DNA from 3 places in the Rhizobium sp. EC-SD404 genome. Region 1 is predicted to be linked to each of the others. Evidence: riboswitches for the same ligand, from Rfam matches in the RefSeq annotation. Region 1 holds a riboswitch; each other region holds the start of a gene.
What was found. Region 1 has a riboswitch for cobalamin ahead of GC125_RS07600 (ABC transporter substrate-binding protein). Riboswitches for the same ligand answer to the same signal wherever they lie in the genome.
Positions count from the first base shown of each region.

Region 1 (5,148 bases):
CGATGTCCAGATGGTTCGTGGGTTCGTCGAGCAGAAGAAGGCTCGGCTGTTGCGCGAGAGCACGTGCGATATGAAGCCGCTGTCTTTCGCCACCCGAAAGAGTTTGCCATTCACGGTCGGACAATTCCTGCATGCCGACCTGACTCAAGGAACGCTCGACGACGAGATCGTCTGCTCCCGACCAGCTTTGCAGGGCCGATAGCCATGGCGTCCGGCCCAGTTCCACCGCGTCGCGGGCGGTCATGCGTTCGGATGTGTCGGCCATCTGTTCGACGAATGCGACCTTCTGGGCAATCTCGCGCCGCGAATAGGATTTGAGCGGCTTGCCATCGAGTTCGATCGTTCCGTGTGACGGCACGAGCATGCCGGCCAGCAATCGCAGCAATGTGGACTTGCCCGAACCGTTCGGACCGACCAGACCCAGGGTCTCACCAGGAACGATGTCGAGATCGATGTCCGAAACAATCCGGGTGGCACGAATGCGCCACCAAAGCTCACGTGCCGAATGCATCATGCCGATCTCCGCGACCGGACAAGGATGATGGCGAAGGCCGGCGCTCCCACAAGCGCGGTGACCACCCCGATCGGCAGAACCTGGCCGGGCACGATCACCCTTGAAACGATGTCTGCCAGCACCAGGAACAGCCCGCCGGTAATTGCCGAAACCGGCAAGAGGCGTCCGTGCCGAACCCCGACGAGAAAACGGGCGGCGTGTGGGATGACAAGGCCGACAAAGCCGATCGATCCAACGATGCTCACCATCGTCGCCGTCATGAGAGCCACGGTGCCAACCAGCATGATCTGAATGCGGCGTACCGGTACGCCGAGCGAGGCCGCCGATTCCGAGCCGAATGCGAATGCATCGAGGGCGCGGCGGTGCCAGCAGCAGAAGAGTATCCCAAAGAGCGCCACTGGAAATGCCAGCTGGACGTCCGGCCAACGCACCGAACTCAAATTGCCGAGCAGCCAAAACGTGATGCCGCGGACCTGCTCTGCGCTTGCGGAATGCGCGATGACGAATGAGGTGATCGCGTTGAAAAGCTGAGAGCCCGCGACGCCCGCCAAGATGATCAAGCCGGTGGCTCGTTGTGCAGCGCCGCCACCCGCGGCCTGGGCCAGGATTGCTACGAAAGCGAAGGCGAGAATGGCGCCCATGAAGGCGCCAAGCGAGATGGAGATGAGGCCTGCCCCCAGGCCAGCGACCATAACCCCCACGGCGCCTGTGGATGCGCCGGCGGAAATACCCAGGATGTAAGGATCGGCAAGCGCGTTGCGCAGAAGGCTCTGCAGCACGAGACCCGAAACGGCGAGCGCCGCGCCACAACAGAGCGCCACGATCGCACGCGTCAGCCGGTAGTTCCAGATGATGCCCTCGTCGATCGGCGGCACGGCATAGCCTCCGCCAGCCAGGCGATTGGCCAGGGTGGCGAAAACGCTGCCAAGCGAGATGGGCGTTTCCCCGATAGCCGTCCCGGCCAGGATGGCGGCCAGCATCAGCACGATCGCCCCCGAAGTCAGCAGAGCAATGCTGCCGCCGCTCCATGAACGTCGCCCGCCGGCCGCCAGAAGCCTCATTGCGCGAGACCTGCGTTTTCGAGGCCATCCGCCATCGCTTCCAAGCCTTCGAACATGCGGACCGATGCATGGACGGCATGGGCGTCGACGATGATGATCCGATCGTTCTTGACCGCGGTCATCTGGCTCGTGACAGGATCCGATTTCAGGAACTCGAGCTTGCTTTCGAAATCATCCGCCGCGTAACGCCGCCTGTCCATGCGGGCGATCATGATGACATCTGGGTCAGCGCGAGCGATCGTCTCCCAGCCGACCGTGGGCCATTCCTCCTTCGATTCCACAACGTTCGTCATTCCGAGCGTCGCCATCATGGAGGCAGGGATGCCGCGTTGCCCGGCCACGAAGGGATCGGAACCTGCCTCGACGCTGGAGAACCAGAATACGCCACTGACATCGCCAAGTCCGAGTTGCTCTGCGCGGGCGGTGGCAGCTTCCTGGCGCTGCTTCAGTTCAGCGGTCAGAGTTTCTCCACGATCTTCGATATCGAAGATCGTGGCCAGTTCGGCGATCGCTTCATAGACGGTCTCGACATCGAAACTGTCGCTTCTTACACCGTCGCCAACAGAGTTATCCTTTCCGACGCAGTCAGCCGGCATCACGTAGGTCTCAACGCCCAGCTCGTGAAACTGTTCGCGCGTGGCGACGCCGCCTTGCTCGCCGACCTGGCTTGAAAACTGCGCCACAACGAGTTCCGGTTGCGTGGATAAGACGCTTTCGAAACTGGGCTCATTGTCCGCAAGTCTTGGAATTTTCGCGTCTGTCTCAGCAAATTCGCCGCTGATGTCATTGAACCAGACCGAAGTTCCCTGAACGGTTTCGGCGAGGCCAAGCGCGTAGAGCATTTCGGTGGCGGACTGGCCGACGGCGACCGAGCGTTTGGGTGCTTCATCGAAAGTGAGTGTATGCCCGCAGTTTTCGATCTGCAGCGGATAGTCCGTCGCGTTTGCTGATATGGACGCCGAAAGGATCGCGACGGAAATGACCGCCACGGCGAGAGAAACGTTGTTCATTTGGATCGACCCCGATCTGTGTTGAAGAGACGGGAATCCGGCTGAGGACGATGTGATTGAAAGTTGGCTCGGCGCAATCGGCCTGTGGCTGCAAACACACGACTTCCCCTCCGGACACCCCGCCGGCGTTAACGTTCAAGCGTGTCGGTAGGTCTCCTGACTGACGGGTCGCTGCACACCCCTTCCTTCCCAGATCAACCGATCCAGTGGATTTTTGGGGGAGTACTCGCCGCCTACAGTTGCGGGGGCAGTTTCGTTTGACGACCGAGGTCGCCTGCGAATTCCCTGTTATTTCCTTTCGGAAACCGACACCGACAGCGGTAACTCAATCGTCCCGCGTGCACAATGCTGAAACAGAGACACTCTTGATCACGATCGGTCCGACGCCAACGGGATGGGACGAAGCCGATGCAATCGATAGAGCCGAAGCGTTCATGAACTTCCTGAGAGCCGCGATCGCGCAGCATATCGATCATGTCGATCAACAGGGTCCGTCATTTGGTTGAGTACCAGCCGTGGACAAGAAACGTCTGAAAGAATTGGATGGGTGGATTGAAGCCTGTTTCTTGAAGAAGCTGCTCGGTCGCTTCGGGCGACAACAGGCTGAGTTCGTTGCGGAGGATCATGGGCAAATTGCGCAGGGCTTCCGGAGTGGCACCCATCAATGCCTGTATTCGCGCCCAGTCCCTCAGCATGGGCGGGAAGTCAGCTGCTTCCAGATCGGCACTGATTTCCGTGCTGACAAAATACCCACTGCTCCTGAGGCGGTCATAGACGTTTCGATAGAAGTTCGGTCGATCATCGCGAGATATGAAATGCGCGACCATGACCGTGACGATGGCGTCGAACCCCTTATCGGCCGGCACGTCATCGATGTATCCGGTGATCAGTTCGCACCGGTCGAGCAGGCCGGCACTCGTCAGCTTCTCGCGGCACACCGCGAGCATTTCGGCCGATGGATCGACACCGACAAAGCGCCAATCCGCGTGAGATCGAGCCAGCGACAGTATTTCCGCGCCGGTTCCGACTCCGATACAGAGAATGCGCGCGTCGGATGGCAGGTCGTCCAGAACCAGCCGAATGGCAAAATGCATACCGGCGCTGAGTTCGCCGAGCTCGCTGTTACGCTCATCATAGCGGCGTGCCAGCTCGCTGCTGAAAAAGCTCTCTGCTGCGGGTGTGTGAGGATTGGGCATTTTGAAATTCTTTCATCCAGGAAATGACGAGCCACTCTGTGCTGTGAGCAGCTCAATACAGCCGGAGCGCCCGGCCTATTGACCGAGCGCAAATGGAGCAGCCCTCAATCGTGGCTGTGGTTCTCGTGTCCGGATGTATCGCGCGCTTCGTCGCCATCCTCATCGTGAACGACGCCGCTGCCACCGACGATAACAATGTTGTAGGGCGTGCCCTCGACAGCGACTGTTTCGATCTCATCAAGCGTGTCCTTCGCGATGCGGCGAACCAGACCCTCGTTCGGGTCCGTCATCACGATCTCGTCGCCTGCCATTGCCAGGCGCGGCCGCGGATCGTTCCAGTGGCCGTCCATGGAGTAAGGCGATGTGATCCGTGCGCTGTTGGAGATGCTGGCATCCAGAACGTCGATCTGATGCAGCGTCCCATCTTCCGTCAGAACGTAGCCATATCGGACATTCACAGGATCGAGCACGAAATCGATTCGGCGGAAGGGCAGCTCGACGTACCGGAAATGCGGTTCATCGGCGGGATCGACGACGACAAGCCCATCGGCGCCGTAATTGCCGAGAAAGGCTTGCATGCTCCTGGCGCCGAGAAGCGTCCCGGTGCTCTCACCTGCCGGCAGGTCTTCCGGATACGCAAGCATCTCGAATACAGGCCCGGCCGCACTTGCCGTTACCGTCAGAATGCCTTCATCGCACCCTGCGGCCAAGTACTCGCCTGAGAAGGCCTCGCCATGAATTGCCGTGCAGGTGGCGACGTCGCCGATGGCAGTGCCATCCTCGTCGACCTGCTGAAGGCCGATACGCGCAGGCGCCGCATCCCCTTCGCCGGGGGCGTCCGAGGCAACAGTCGTCACCCAGTCTCGACCCACTGGAGCGACGAATCCGTGGTGAGCACGCGCCTGTGTAATGCGAGTGGTTTCCAGCTCGCCCTGGGACAATTCATGCGCGTCGATGATTTCGGCGAAGCCGCCCCGGTCGAAATTGATGACGATCTTGCCGTCATGATCGATTACGTGAAAGGGGCGGGGGCCGGTCAGGGTCGCTTCGACGGCGACGGGATCCGCGATTTCAATGTCGGAATGCTCCCCGTGGGAATGGAGCGAGATACCGCTCCTTATAAAGTGGACTGCGTCATCATCCGACTGGACTGCAACGACGGCTGCTCCGTCGTCCGCTCCGTAGAGTTTGGCCTGACCTGTGGTCTCGAACGTCCAGCGGTTGTCCGCCTTGCTCAAATCAAATGCGGTGACCCTAGGGGCGGAATGATCGCCGACAAACACGCGGTAAAAGGTGACATCGCCGGTATCATGCCCTTCGTCTTGCGCCAGAGCGCCGGTCGTCAAGATCAGTGCGACCCCGGATGC
Region 1 is NZ_LR701459.1:1,394,987-1,400,134, forward strand. Features, by position in the region: gene GC125_RS07590 (ABC transporter ATP-binding protein) at 1-514, opposite strand, end outside; gene GC125_RS07595 (FecCD family ABC transporter permease) at 511-1,575, opposite strand; gene GC125_RS07600 (ABC transporter substrate-binding protein) at 1,572-2,585, opposite strand; cobalamin riboswitch at 2,715-2,910, opposite strand; gene GC125_RS07605 (class I SAM-dependent methyltransferase) at 3,080-3,781, opposite strand; gene GC125_RS07610 (metallochaperone AztD) at 3,886-5,148, opposite strand, start outside.

Region 2 (5,148 bases), 1.3 Mb from region 1:
TGAGGCAGATGACCGTATCTGTTTCTGCCATCACCACATGCAGATCGTGGGAGATCAGCAGAATGCCGCAGCCCGTACGGTCGCGAATCTGCTTGATGAGATCGTAAAGCTCAATCTCGCCGGAGAAATCGACACCTTGAACCGGCTCGTCGAGAATGAGGAGATCCGGCCGGCGCACCATGGCCCGCGCCATCAGGGCGCGCTGGAATTCGCCGCCCGAAAGGTGCTGGACCTCCGCATCGGCCAGATGGGCGATGCCCACCGCCTCGAGCACTTCATCGATTTCGGCGCGCGGACGGCTTCCGGTCAGCGTCATCAGCCGCCGCACGGACAGCGGCAGCGTCCAGTCTATGGCGAGCTTCTGCGGAACGTAGCCGATCGTAAGATCCGGCTTGCGCGTGACAGTGCCCTCGTCTGCCTTCATCAACCCGATGGCGGCCTTGGCGGTGGTCGACTTGCCGGAGCCATTCGGACCGATCAGCGTCACGATCTCGCCCGGCGAAATGGTGAGATCGACGCCACGCACCAGCCAGCGCCCGCTGCGCCGAACTCCGACGCCGCTCATCTCCACAAGGTTTGTCCGCTGCACCATCAACCCTTTCGATGCGCCATTTCGGCGCTTGTCACCGCATATGGCACACGTTATAGGGTTACACAAGAAACGTTATAAGATTACGATTTCAACTGAACTGAGGGACTAGCATGAAATCTTCCGCTCTCGTCGCATCGTCGGCCGCCGCGTTCATGGCGGCGACCGCTCTGACAGCCTCGCCCGCTTTGGCGCTCGACGGCGTGGTTACGTCGATCAAGCCGATCCACTCGCTGGTCGCGGGCGTGATGGAAGGCGTGGGCGAACCGGAACTTCTCGTCAAGGGCGCCGCCTCCCCGCATACCTACACGCTGCGCCCCTCGGATGCAGCAATGCTGCAGGACGCGCCGCTCGTGTTCTGGGTCGGTCCGGGGCTGGAGCCCTTCCTCGACCAGCCGCTCGACACGTTGAGCGCCAATGCCCGCGTGGTGACGCTGGAACAGACCGAAGGCTTGACGCGGCTCGAATTCCGCGAAGGCGGCGCCTTCGAGGCACACGATCATGGAGACCATGGCGACGACCATGCTCATGACGAGCACGCTGAAGCCGGCCATGACGCCGATGAGCATGCACACGATGACGAAGAGCACGACCACGGCCATGACGAACATAGCCACGACGACCACGGTCACGACCATGCCGACGAAGAAGACGCCGCGCATGACCATGGTGACGATGACAATGCCGGGCATGATCACTCCGGGACTGACCCGCATTATTGGCTGGATCCCGAAAATGCGAAGTTGATGGTGGGCGCGATCGTGACGGCTCTGTCTGATGCCGATCCGGACAACGCCGAGGTCTATCGCAGCAATGCGGATGACCTGACGTCGCGGATCGACGAATTGTCGACCGACATCGCCACGACCGTCGAACCGGTTGCCGACCGGCCCTTCATCGTCTTTCATGATGCCTATCGCTATTTCGAGGAGCGGTTCGGCCTTCAAGCCGCCGGCGCGATTACGATCAGCCCGGAAGTGGCGCCGGGGGCGGAACGCATCTCCGAACTGCGCCAGCGCGTGAGCGAGCTCGATGCTGCCTGCGTCTTCGCCGAGCCGCAATTCGAGCCTCGGATCGTCAATGTCGTGATCGAAGGCACAGATGCGAAGGCGGGCGTGCTGGATCCGGAAGGCGCGGAGATCGCCGACGGGCCTGATCTCTACTTCGAGCTTCTGCGCAACATGGCGACGTCGTTCGCGACATGTCTCGGCGAAGAAAGCTGATTACTACGTTTGATTGAAACCCCGACGAAAAAAGGCCCCGACAGCGCTGCCGGGGCCTTTTCTCTGATCGCGTTGATCGCAGTCCGGCGAAATATCAGATGATGCCGGCCACGATGGCGACACCGGCAAGCGCCATCACGCCGCCACCGGCGCGCGCTGCAAGCACGCCCTGCGAGCGCGACAGCTTGCCGATGCCGAGGCCTGCTGCGATGCCCGCAGCATGAAGAAGGGCCGTTGCCGCCATGAAGCCGAGGCCATAGGCGAGCCCCGCGCTGTCCTGAGGCATTTCGGTGCCGTGCGCATGACCATGGAAGATTGCGAAGAAGCCGACGAGAGCCATGGCCGCAGCGACCGGCATCTGGCGGCCGAAAGCGGCGGCTGCGCCGATGGCGACGATCGACAGGCCGATGCCGAGTTCGACGAGCGGCAGGTCGAATGCAAAAGCGCCAAGGATCCCGCCGATCGCCATGGCGCCGACAAAGGCTGCCGGGACGAGCCAGAGCGGCCGGTTCGAGCTGGTTCGGTCAGAGACGAGATACGCCAGAAAGCCGACGGCGATCATCGCAAGAAGATGGTCCAGGCCGCCCAACGGATGCATGAAACCGTAGGTGAAACTTGCATTGTCATGGCTGCCATGACCGGTATGGGCGAATGCCACCCCAGTCGAAAGCGCGAAGGCTGCAAGTGTGGTCAAGATACGCATGTGTTGTCCTTTCGGGGCCCTCCGCCCCACCTTTGGGTCGTATATGCGGCTTTGCCGCGTGGCTGACGGCCGGTCTCCTGGCTCGGGACCAATCCCCTCCGCCTTCCCGATGCAAGAAGCACACCAGTGGCATGATGAAGGGGCGTCGTCCCTGACAGTCGCGGGGGCGGCGCCGGCTTTTCACCGGCTTCCCGTTTCACCTTGAAACTCAAGGCACCGTCGCAACGATTGGTGACAGCGGCTGCGATAAAACACAACCGGTGCCGATGCTCATTTCTTGAGCAAAAGCTGACGCTTCACTTCTTTCTGCGGGCAGGCCCTTTGCGCTCCGCCGATGCCGCCCACAGATTGATATCGGCGTCGCGGGCATGGCTGTCGATTTCGGCAAGCTCGGCATCGGTGAAATCGAGATTGGCGAGTGCACCCACGCAATCCTCCACCTGCGACACACGGCTCGCGCCGATCAGCGCCGAGGTGACGCGGCCACCGCGCAGGACCCAAGCGATTGCCATCTGCGCCAGCGTCTGGCCGCGCTTCTCGGCGATCTCGTTCAGCGCACGGATATTGGCGAGGTTCTTGTCGTTCAGGAACTCCGGCATCAGGGACTTGCCCTGGCTGGCACGGCTGTCGTCAGGTACGCCCTTCAGATACTTGGTCGTGAGCATGCCCTGCGCGAGTGGCGAGAACACGATCGAGCCGATGCCGAGATCATCGAGCGCATCGAGAAGCCCATCCTCCTCGACCCAGCGGTTGAGCATGGAATAGCTCGGCTGGTGGATGATGCACGGCGTGCCGAGGTCCTTGAGGATCGCTGCGGCTTCCCGCGTCCGCTGGGCGTTGTAGGACGAGATACCGGCATAGAGCGCCTTGCCGGAGCGCACGATCTGATCGAGCGCCATCATCGTCTCTTCAAGCGGCGTTTCCGGATCGAACCGGTGCGAATAGAAGATGTCGACATAGTCGAGACCCATCCGCTTCAGGCTCTGGTCGCAGGAGGCGATCACGTATTTGCGGCTGCCCCACTCGCCATAGGGCCCCGGCCACATGTCGTAGCCGGCCTTGGAAGAGATGATCAGCTGATCGCGGTAGCCGGAAAAATCGGTCCGCAGGATTTCGCCGAAAGCCGTTTCCGCCGATCCGGGCGGCGGGCCGTAATTGTTGGCGAGGTCGAAATGAGTGATGCCGAGATCGAAGGCGCGGCGGCAGATGTCGCGCTTGGTCTGATGGGGCGTGTCGTCGCCGAAATTGTGCCAGAGACCGAGGGAAATCGCGGGAAGCTTCAACCCGCTGCGGCCGCAACGGTTGTAGCGCATCGTTTCGTAACGGTTTTCAGCCGGCTGCCATGCCATGGCGCAATCTCCCTTCATGCTTTGAAGCGCGAGGGATAGGCGCTCCGCCGCCAAAACGGAAGAGGCTTCACGCCTTGCGTCGCGCGGCCTCGCGGATCAGCGCAGCGAGCGTCTCGCCATCGCCGATGGCGTTCGCCATCAGGAGAATGAGCCGTGCGTTGAAGCGCTGTGCCTCTTCGGTCGAGAGCGTCCGTTGCGCCGCCATTAGCTCGGCATAGAAGCGATCGCCGGCAGGTCCGAGCCGGTCTTGCAGAAGATCGGTCATTGGCCGGCTCCAAGCGTGCGTTTGTGGGCGACGGCAATGTCGTCGGCGCTGGGCGCGACAAACGCTGCCGCGACGTGCTGGTCCGGCCGAACGAGATAGGTGAAACCCTGTCCAAGCCGTTTGAGGGCGTGCCCCTCCAGATCGATCAGGCAGTCTTCGCCGGCCGAGGCATCGGCCACGACCTGGATGACCGGCAAGCCGTTTGCAATCGGCCGGTCCCGCTCCGTGGTCAGCACGCAGAAATCGCCGCCGATTTCGTTGAGCAGCCAAGTCGATCGGTTGCCTTTGAGCACCGGCGCATCGGGCAGAACACTGCCCGGTTTGACGGGAGCGTCTACCCCGGATGCCGTCTGCATCGACATTCCTTCCAGCGAACAGGGCAGCGACAGCCGTCCGGAATTGACGAGGCGCCGGGCAAAGGGCGCGTCAGCCGCAAGCCGAAGGACCTCATCGCGGAAGATGCGCTCCATCTCCGTCTTCGGAGTCATGAAATTGGTCGCGTTGGCGGACTGCGCAATGTTCTCGTCGGCGCCGTGGACACGTTCTTCATTGTAGCTCTCGATCAACGTCTCCGGTGCCTTGCCCTGGATGACCGCCGCGAGTTTCCAGCCGAGATTGTCGACGTCGTGCATGCCGCCATTGCCGCCGCGCGCGCCGAAGGGCGACACCACATGGGCGCTGTCGCCGACGAAGACGACGCGGTCATGGACGAACCGATCGAGCCGGCGGCACTGAAACGTGTAGACCGACACCCAGTCCAGTCCGAACGGCCTGTCGCCGACGATGGCCCGGATGCGCGGGAGAACCTTTTCCGGGCGTTTCTCTTCGAGGGGATCTGCATCCCAGCCGAGTTGCAGGTCGATGCGGTAGATGTTGTCCGGCTGCTTGTGGAGAAGCGCCGATTGCCCTTCGTGAAACGGCGGCTCGAACCAGAAATGCCGCTCGGCCTCGCCGGAGGCGAAGAGATCGTCGTCCATGCGAATGTCGGCGATGAGGAAGCGCTCCTCGAACAGCCGGCC
Region 2 is NZ_LR701459.1:2,645,290-2,650,437, forward strand. Features, by position in the region: gene GC125_RS13525 (ATP-binding cassette domain-containing protein) at 1-592, opposite strand, end outside; gene znuA (zinc ABC transporter substrate-binding protein ZnuA) at 703-1,812, shown strand; gene GC125_RS13535 (HupE/UreJ family protein) at 1,907-2,515, opposite strand; cobalamin riboswitch at 2,565-2,751, opposite strand; gene mgrA (L-glyceraldehyde 3-phosphate reductase) at 2,812-3,864, opposite strand; gene GC125_RS13545 (DUF2783 domain-containing protein) at 3,932-4,129, opposite strand; gene GC125_RS13550 (FAD-dependent oxidoreductase) at 4,126-5,148, opposite strand, start outside.
Region 2: it holds a riboswitch for cobalamin, as region 1 does, so the genes downstream of both, GC125_RS13535 (HupE/UreJ family protein) here and GC125_RS07600 (ABC transporter substrate-binding protein) in region 1, are expected to answer to the same signal.

Region 3 (5,148 bases), 1.5 Mb from region 1:
GATGGGGCGGGCGCAGTGGTTGCAGGCGCTGGCCGCGCGCATAGCGCCTTCGATCCACATGAATCCGATCCTTCTGAAGCCGGAAAGTGAGACGGGAAGCCAGGTCGTCGTTCACGGCCGCGTCGTGGGCAAGGCCAGGGGCAGGGACTACCAGGCGCTGAAGCCGCAGTTGCTCGAAAAGGTGATGGAGAGCTTTGCGCTTCTCAAGCAGGATTGCGACCTCGTGCTGGTGGAAGGGGCCGGGTCGCCTGCCGAGATCAATCTGCGCGCTGGCGACATCGCCAATATGGGCTTTGCGACGAAGGCCGGCGTACCGGTGGTGCTCGTCGGCGACATCGACCGCGGCGGCGTGATCGCCTCGCTCGTCGGAACGCACCACATCCTGCCGGAAGAAGACCGCCGCATGATCTGCGGCTTCCTGATCAACAAGTTTCGCGGTGACGTGTCGCTTTTCGACGATGGGCTTGCGGCGATCACGAGGTTTACCGGCTGGCAAAGCTTCGGTGTCGTCCCTTGGCTGGCCGAGACGGCTCGATTGCCGGCCGAGGATTCCGTGGCGCTCGAGCGATTGGTGGCGGGATCGGCGCGGGCGCTGAAGGTGGCCGTACCCGTTCTGTCGCGAATCGCCAATTTCGACGATCTCGATCCGCTCGCCGCCGAGCCGCAGGTCGAACTGGTCTATGTGCGCAGCGGCGAACGCTTGCCGGACGATGCCGGCCTGATCGTGATCCCCGGTTCGAAATCCACCATCGGCGACCTGGCCGCCTTTCGGGCGAATGGTTGGGATCTCGATCTTGCCAGGCATGTGCGTCGCGGCGGGCATGTCGTCGGCATCTGCGGCGGCTACCAGATGCTGGGGCGCAGCGTCGCCGATCCGCTCGGGCTCGAAGGCGCCCCGTCGCGCGTCGAGGGGCTCGGCCTTCTCGACATTGAAACGGTTATGGAGCCCGACAAGATCGTGCGCAACGTCGCCGCTCATTCGACGGTGTTCGACGAGCCGTTGCAGGGATACGAAATTCATCTCGGCCTTAGCGAGGGACCCGATGCCGGACGCGCGCCTGTCGTGATCGACGGACGACCGGATGGCGCGATGACGGCCGATGGGCGCGTCATGGGCACCTATCTCCACGGCCTATTTGCTGCCGATGGGTTTCGCCGCGCCTATCTCTCGACGCTTGGGATCGAGGCCGGTGCGGATGGGTATGCGCAGGGCGTGGACATCGCCCTCGACGCCATCGCCGCGCGGCTGGAGCAAGTGCTGGATGTCGACAGGCTTCTCGCCTCGGCGGCTGTTGTATGATGCGCCCAGTTCTCAAACGCGATTGACACCGATCGCGCGCCACGCCTATTTCTAGTGCATCGAAAGGTTCCTCGGCCGCCATCGGCGTTCGGGGATGAAAAGGGAATGCGAGGGGTGGACCCAATCCGGGCGCCTTGATCGCAGCCGACCCCGCGACTGTAGAGTGGCGAGGCTTTCCCATCCGACGATCTTGGTCTGACGGTTGGAGCGATGCGTGGTGCATTGCGGACCACCAGACCGAGGACGCCGGAAAAGCCACTGGAGTGGCGACTGCGCAGAACCATGGCTGGACGCCTCTTGTCTACGAATCGTCCGCCAGCGCAGCGCCGCAAACTCCGGGAAGGTGAGGGACAAGCCGTTGCATCGGGCATTGCGCCCGATGCTGCAGCCATGAGCCAGGAGACCTGCCCGTCGATTTCGAACCTAGAGGGACGGGGTGTTCCGCTCTTGGCCAACAGTCTCGTTTCCGGGAAGCCCGGATATTGGGGGAGGCTGCGCGGTCAGGCGAACACACCGTTCAGAGGCCATTTTGGGCCCATCTGACACGGGAGTTGTCTTTATGATCGTCTTGAACCGCGGCTTGACGGCCGTAGTCTTCACTGTGCTTGCCTCGTCTGCCTATGCCCACCACCCGATGGGCGGCGAAACGCCGTCCACATTCTCCGCCGGTCTTCTGTCCGGCATCGGGCACCCGATCATCGGGCTCGACCATCTGGCCTTCATCATCGCCGTCGGCATCGCGGCAACGCTCACGCGTCATCGCTTCGCCATGCCGCTCTTCTTCGTCGGGGCGACGGTGGTCGGAACGCTCGTACATCTCGCATCGGTGGGACTGCCCTTCGTGGAAGTCATGGTGGCGCTGTCGGTCGCGGTGCTCGGCATCATGCTGCTTTCGGGCCGCGACTACGCGCCGGCCGCCTACGCTGCCGTCTTCGCGCTGGCCGGCCTCTTTCATGGTCATGCCTATGGCGAAGCCGTGTTCGGTGCCGAAACAACGCCGGTTCTCGCCTACCTCGCCGGTTTCGCAGCGACCCAGTACCTGATTGCGATCGGCGCCGGGCTTGCGGTAACGGCGCTGTTCGCACCGGGCCGAACTGCCGAGAATGTCGCATTGCGGATTTCCGGTGGTGTCGTGGCAGGCGTTGGCGCTTTGCTCGTGGGCGAGCATCTGCTTGCCGCGATCGGTCTCGCCTGAGCGGATGGCAGCAGCACGGAACGGGGCGGTCTTCGTCCTCGGCGGAGCCCGCTCCGGCAAATCGGCATTCGCCGAGACGCTGGCGCGGGAGACCGGCCTTCCTCGCCATTACGTCGCGACGGCACAAGCCTTCGACGACGAGATGCGTGCCCGGATCGCACGCCACCGGGTTGATCGAGGTGCGGACTGGGTGACCCATGATTGCCCCCTGTCGCTGACGGGAGTGCTGCGCGAGCACCTGCGTCCCGAACGCGTCGTGCTGGTGGACTGCCTTACGCTCTGGGTCACCAATCTCATGATGGAGGAGCAGGGCGATGCTGCGATCGAATCCGATTTCGACGATCTCGTCTCGCTCCTCGTCAGCCCGCCCGGACGCGTTATCCTCGTCTCCAATGAGGTCGGTCTCGGCATCGTTCCGGAAAATTCCATGGCGCGCGCCTTTCGCGATCATGCAGGGCGCCTGCACCAGAAAATCGCGGCGGTCGCCGACGAGGTCTACTTCGTCGCAGCCGGCCTGCCGCTCAAAATGAAGGGTTAGTTTCCATGCAAGCGAAGATACCGGCAACGGTGATCACCGGCTTCCTCGGCGCCGGAAAGACGACGCTCATTCGAAACCTGCTGATGAATGCGCAAGGGCGCCGCATCGCGCTGATCATCAACGAATTCGGCGATCTGGGCGTCGATGGCGACGTGCTGAAAGGCTGCGGTGCCGAAACCTGTACCGAAGACGACATCGTCGAACTGACCAATGGCTGCATCTGCTGCACGGTCGCCGACGACTTCATCCCGACGATGGAAAAGCTTCTGGAGCGCGACCGCCTGCCGGATCACATCATCATCGAGACCTCGGGCCTCGCGCTGCCGCAACCGCTCGTCAACGCCTTCAACTGGCCCGGCATCAAGGAGCGCGTCACGGTTGACGGCGTCGTCACCGTCGTCGACAGCGCCGCAGTCGCGGCCGGCCGCTTCGCCGATGACGAAGATCGCGTCGACGCCATGCGTGCCGCCGACGAGAGCCTCGATCATGAAAGCCCGCTGGAAGAGCTGTTCGAAGATCAGCTGACGGCGGCCGACCTCATCATCCTGAACAAGAGCGATCTCGTCGACCTGGAGCGCATGACCGCGGTGCGGATTGACGTTGCGGCGCGCACGAGCCGCAAGCCGCAGATGATCGAGGCGTCGGGTGGCAACGTGTCGGCGGCCGTCCTTCTCGGGCTCGGCGTGGGGACCGAAAGCGATATCGCCAATCGCCGATCCCATCACGAGATCGAGCACGAGAATGGCGAGGAGCACGATCACGACGATTTCGAAAGCTTCGTCGTCGATTTGGGCGCTGTCGCTGCACCCGACCGTTTCGCGTCGGCCCTCAAGGACGTCATCGCGACCCACGACATCCTCCGGCTCAAGGGCTTCGCGGACGTCGAGGGCAAGCCCATGCGCCTCGTGGTGCAGGCGGTGGGGAGCCGCGTCGACAGCTATTTCGACCGTGCCTGGAAGCCTAACGAGGAGCGCGGGACGCGTCTCGTCGTCATCGGTCTTCATGATGGGCTCGACGAGGCGGCGATCACTGCAGCGCTGCAAGACGCCGCGCGATGACGATGAAACGCCGACCATGCGGTAATGGCGGCAAGCGACGGCGGCCATGCACCTCCTCCTGAGCCAGAAGGGCTCGATTGCCGACGGAGACGAGGCGATCGATCTCGGACAGACGCCGGGCGATATCCTTTTCCTATCGGCTGCCGATACGGAACTGGCAGCAATCGCGGCTGCCAGGGCGGGCGGCAGTGCCGGTGCGCGGTCCGTGCGTGTCGCGAGCCTGATGACGCTGAAGCATCCGATGTCGGTCGATACCTACATCGAGCGGACGGCACGCCACGCCCGGCTGATCGTCGTGCGCGCGCTCGGCGGAGCCAGCTATTTCGCCTATGTGCTCGATGCGCTGCTGGCGACGGCCGCCCGGGAGGGCATCGCGCTGGCGGTGCTGCCGGGCGACGACAAGCCCGACGAGGGTCTTGCGCGGTATTCGACCGTTCGACCGGCTGACCGGGAAGCGCTCTGGGCATTTCTCAACGAGGGCGGGGTGGAAAACGCCCGCGGCCTGCTCGATTACGCGGCGGCGATGATCGACGGCTCGACAAGGCCGGGCGGCGCGGTTCCGCTGATGCGAGCCGGCGTGTGGGCGCAGAACGGCTCTCAGCACGGGACGAAAGCCGGCCGTGTTTCCATCGTATTTTACCGCGCACTTGTCCAAAGCGGGCAGACGGCGCCGGTGAAAGCCTTGGTCGACGCGCTTTCGGCACGAGGCTTCGCCGTCACGCCGCTTTTCGTTTCCAGCCTCAAAGACCCAGTTTCGATCGCGGCCGTCGAACGAAGCTTTGCCAAGGCGCCGCCGGACGTCGTCATCAATGCCACCGGTTTCGCCGTCTCGGCGCCGGGCGGTGCAACGAAAGGCACCGTGCTGGAATCGACCGGCGCCCAGGTGCTTCAGGTGGTGTTCTCCGGCTCGGCGCGATCTGCGTGGGAGGCGTCGGCGCAAGGGCTGTCGGCACGCGATCTTGCCATGCATGTGGCGTTGCCTGAAGTGGACGGGCGGATCCTGTCGCGCGCTGTCTCGTTCAAATCGGCCGAGCGGTACGATGAGACGGTCGAGGCG
Region 3 is NZ_LR701459.1:2,874,815-2,879,962, reverse strand. Features, by position in the region: gene GC125_RS14720 (cobyric acid synthase) at 1-1,300, shown strand, start outside; cobalamin riboswitch at 1,348-1,726, shown strand; gene GC125_RS14715 (HupE/UreJ family protein) at 1,860-2,495, shown strand; gene cobU (bifunctional adenosylcobinamide kinase/adenosylcobinamide-phosphate guanylyltransferase) at 2,500-3,033, shown strand; gene cobW (cobalamin biosynthesis protein CobW) at 3,039-4,091, shown strand; gene cobN (cobaltochelatase subunit CobN) at 4,138-5,148, shown strand, end outside.
Region 3: it holds a riboswitch for cobalamin, as region 1 does, so the genes downstream of both, GC125_RS14715 (HupE/UreJ family protein) here and GC125_RS07600 (ABC transporter substrate-binding protein) in region 1, are expected to answer to the same signal.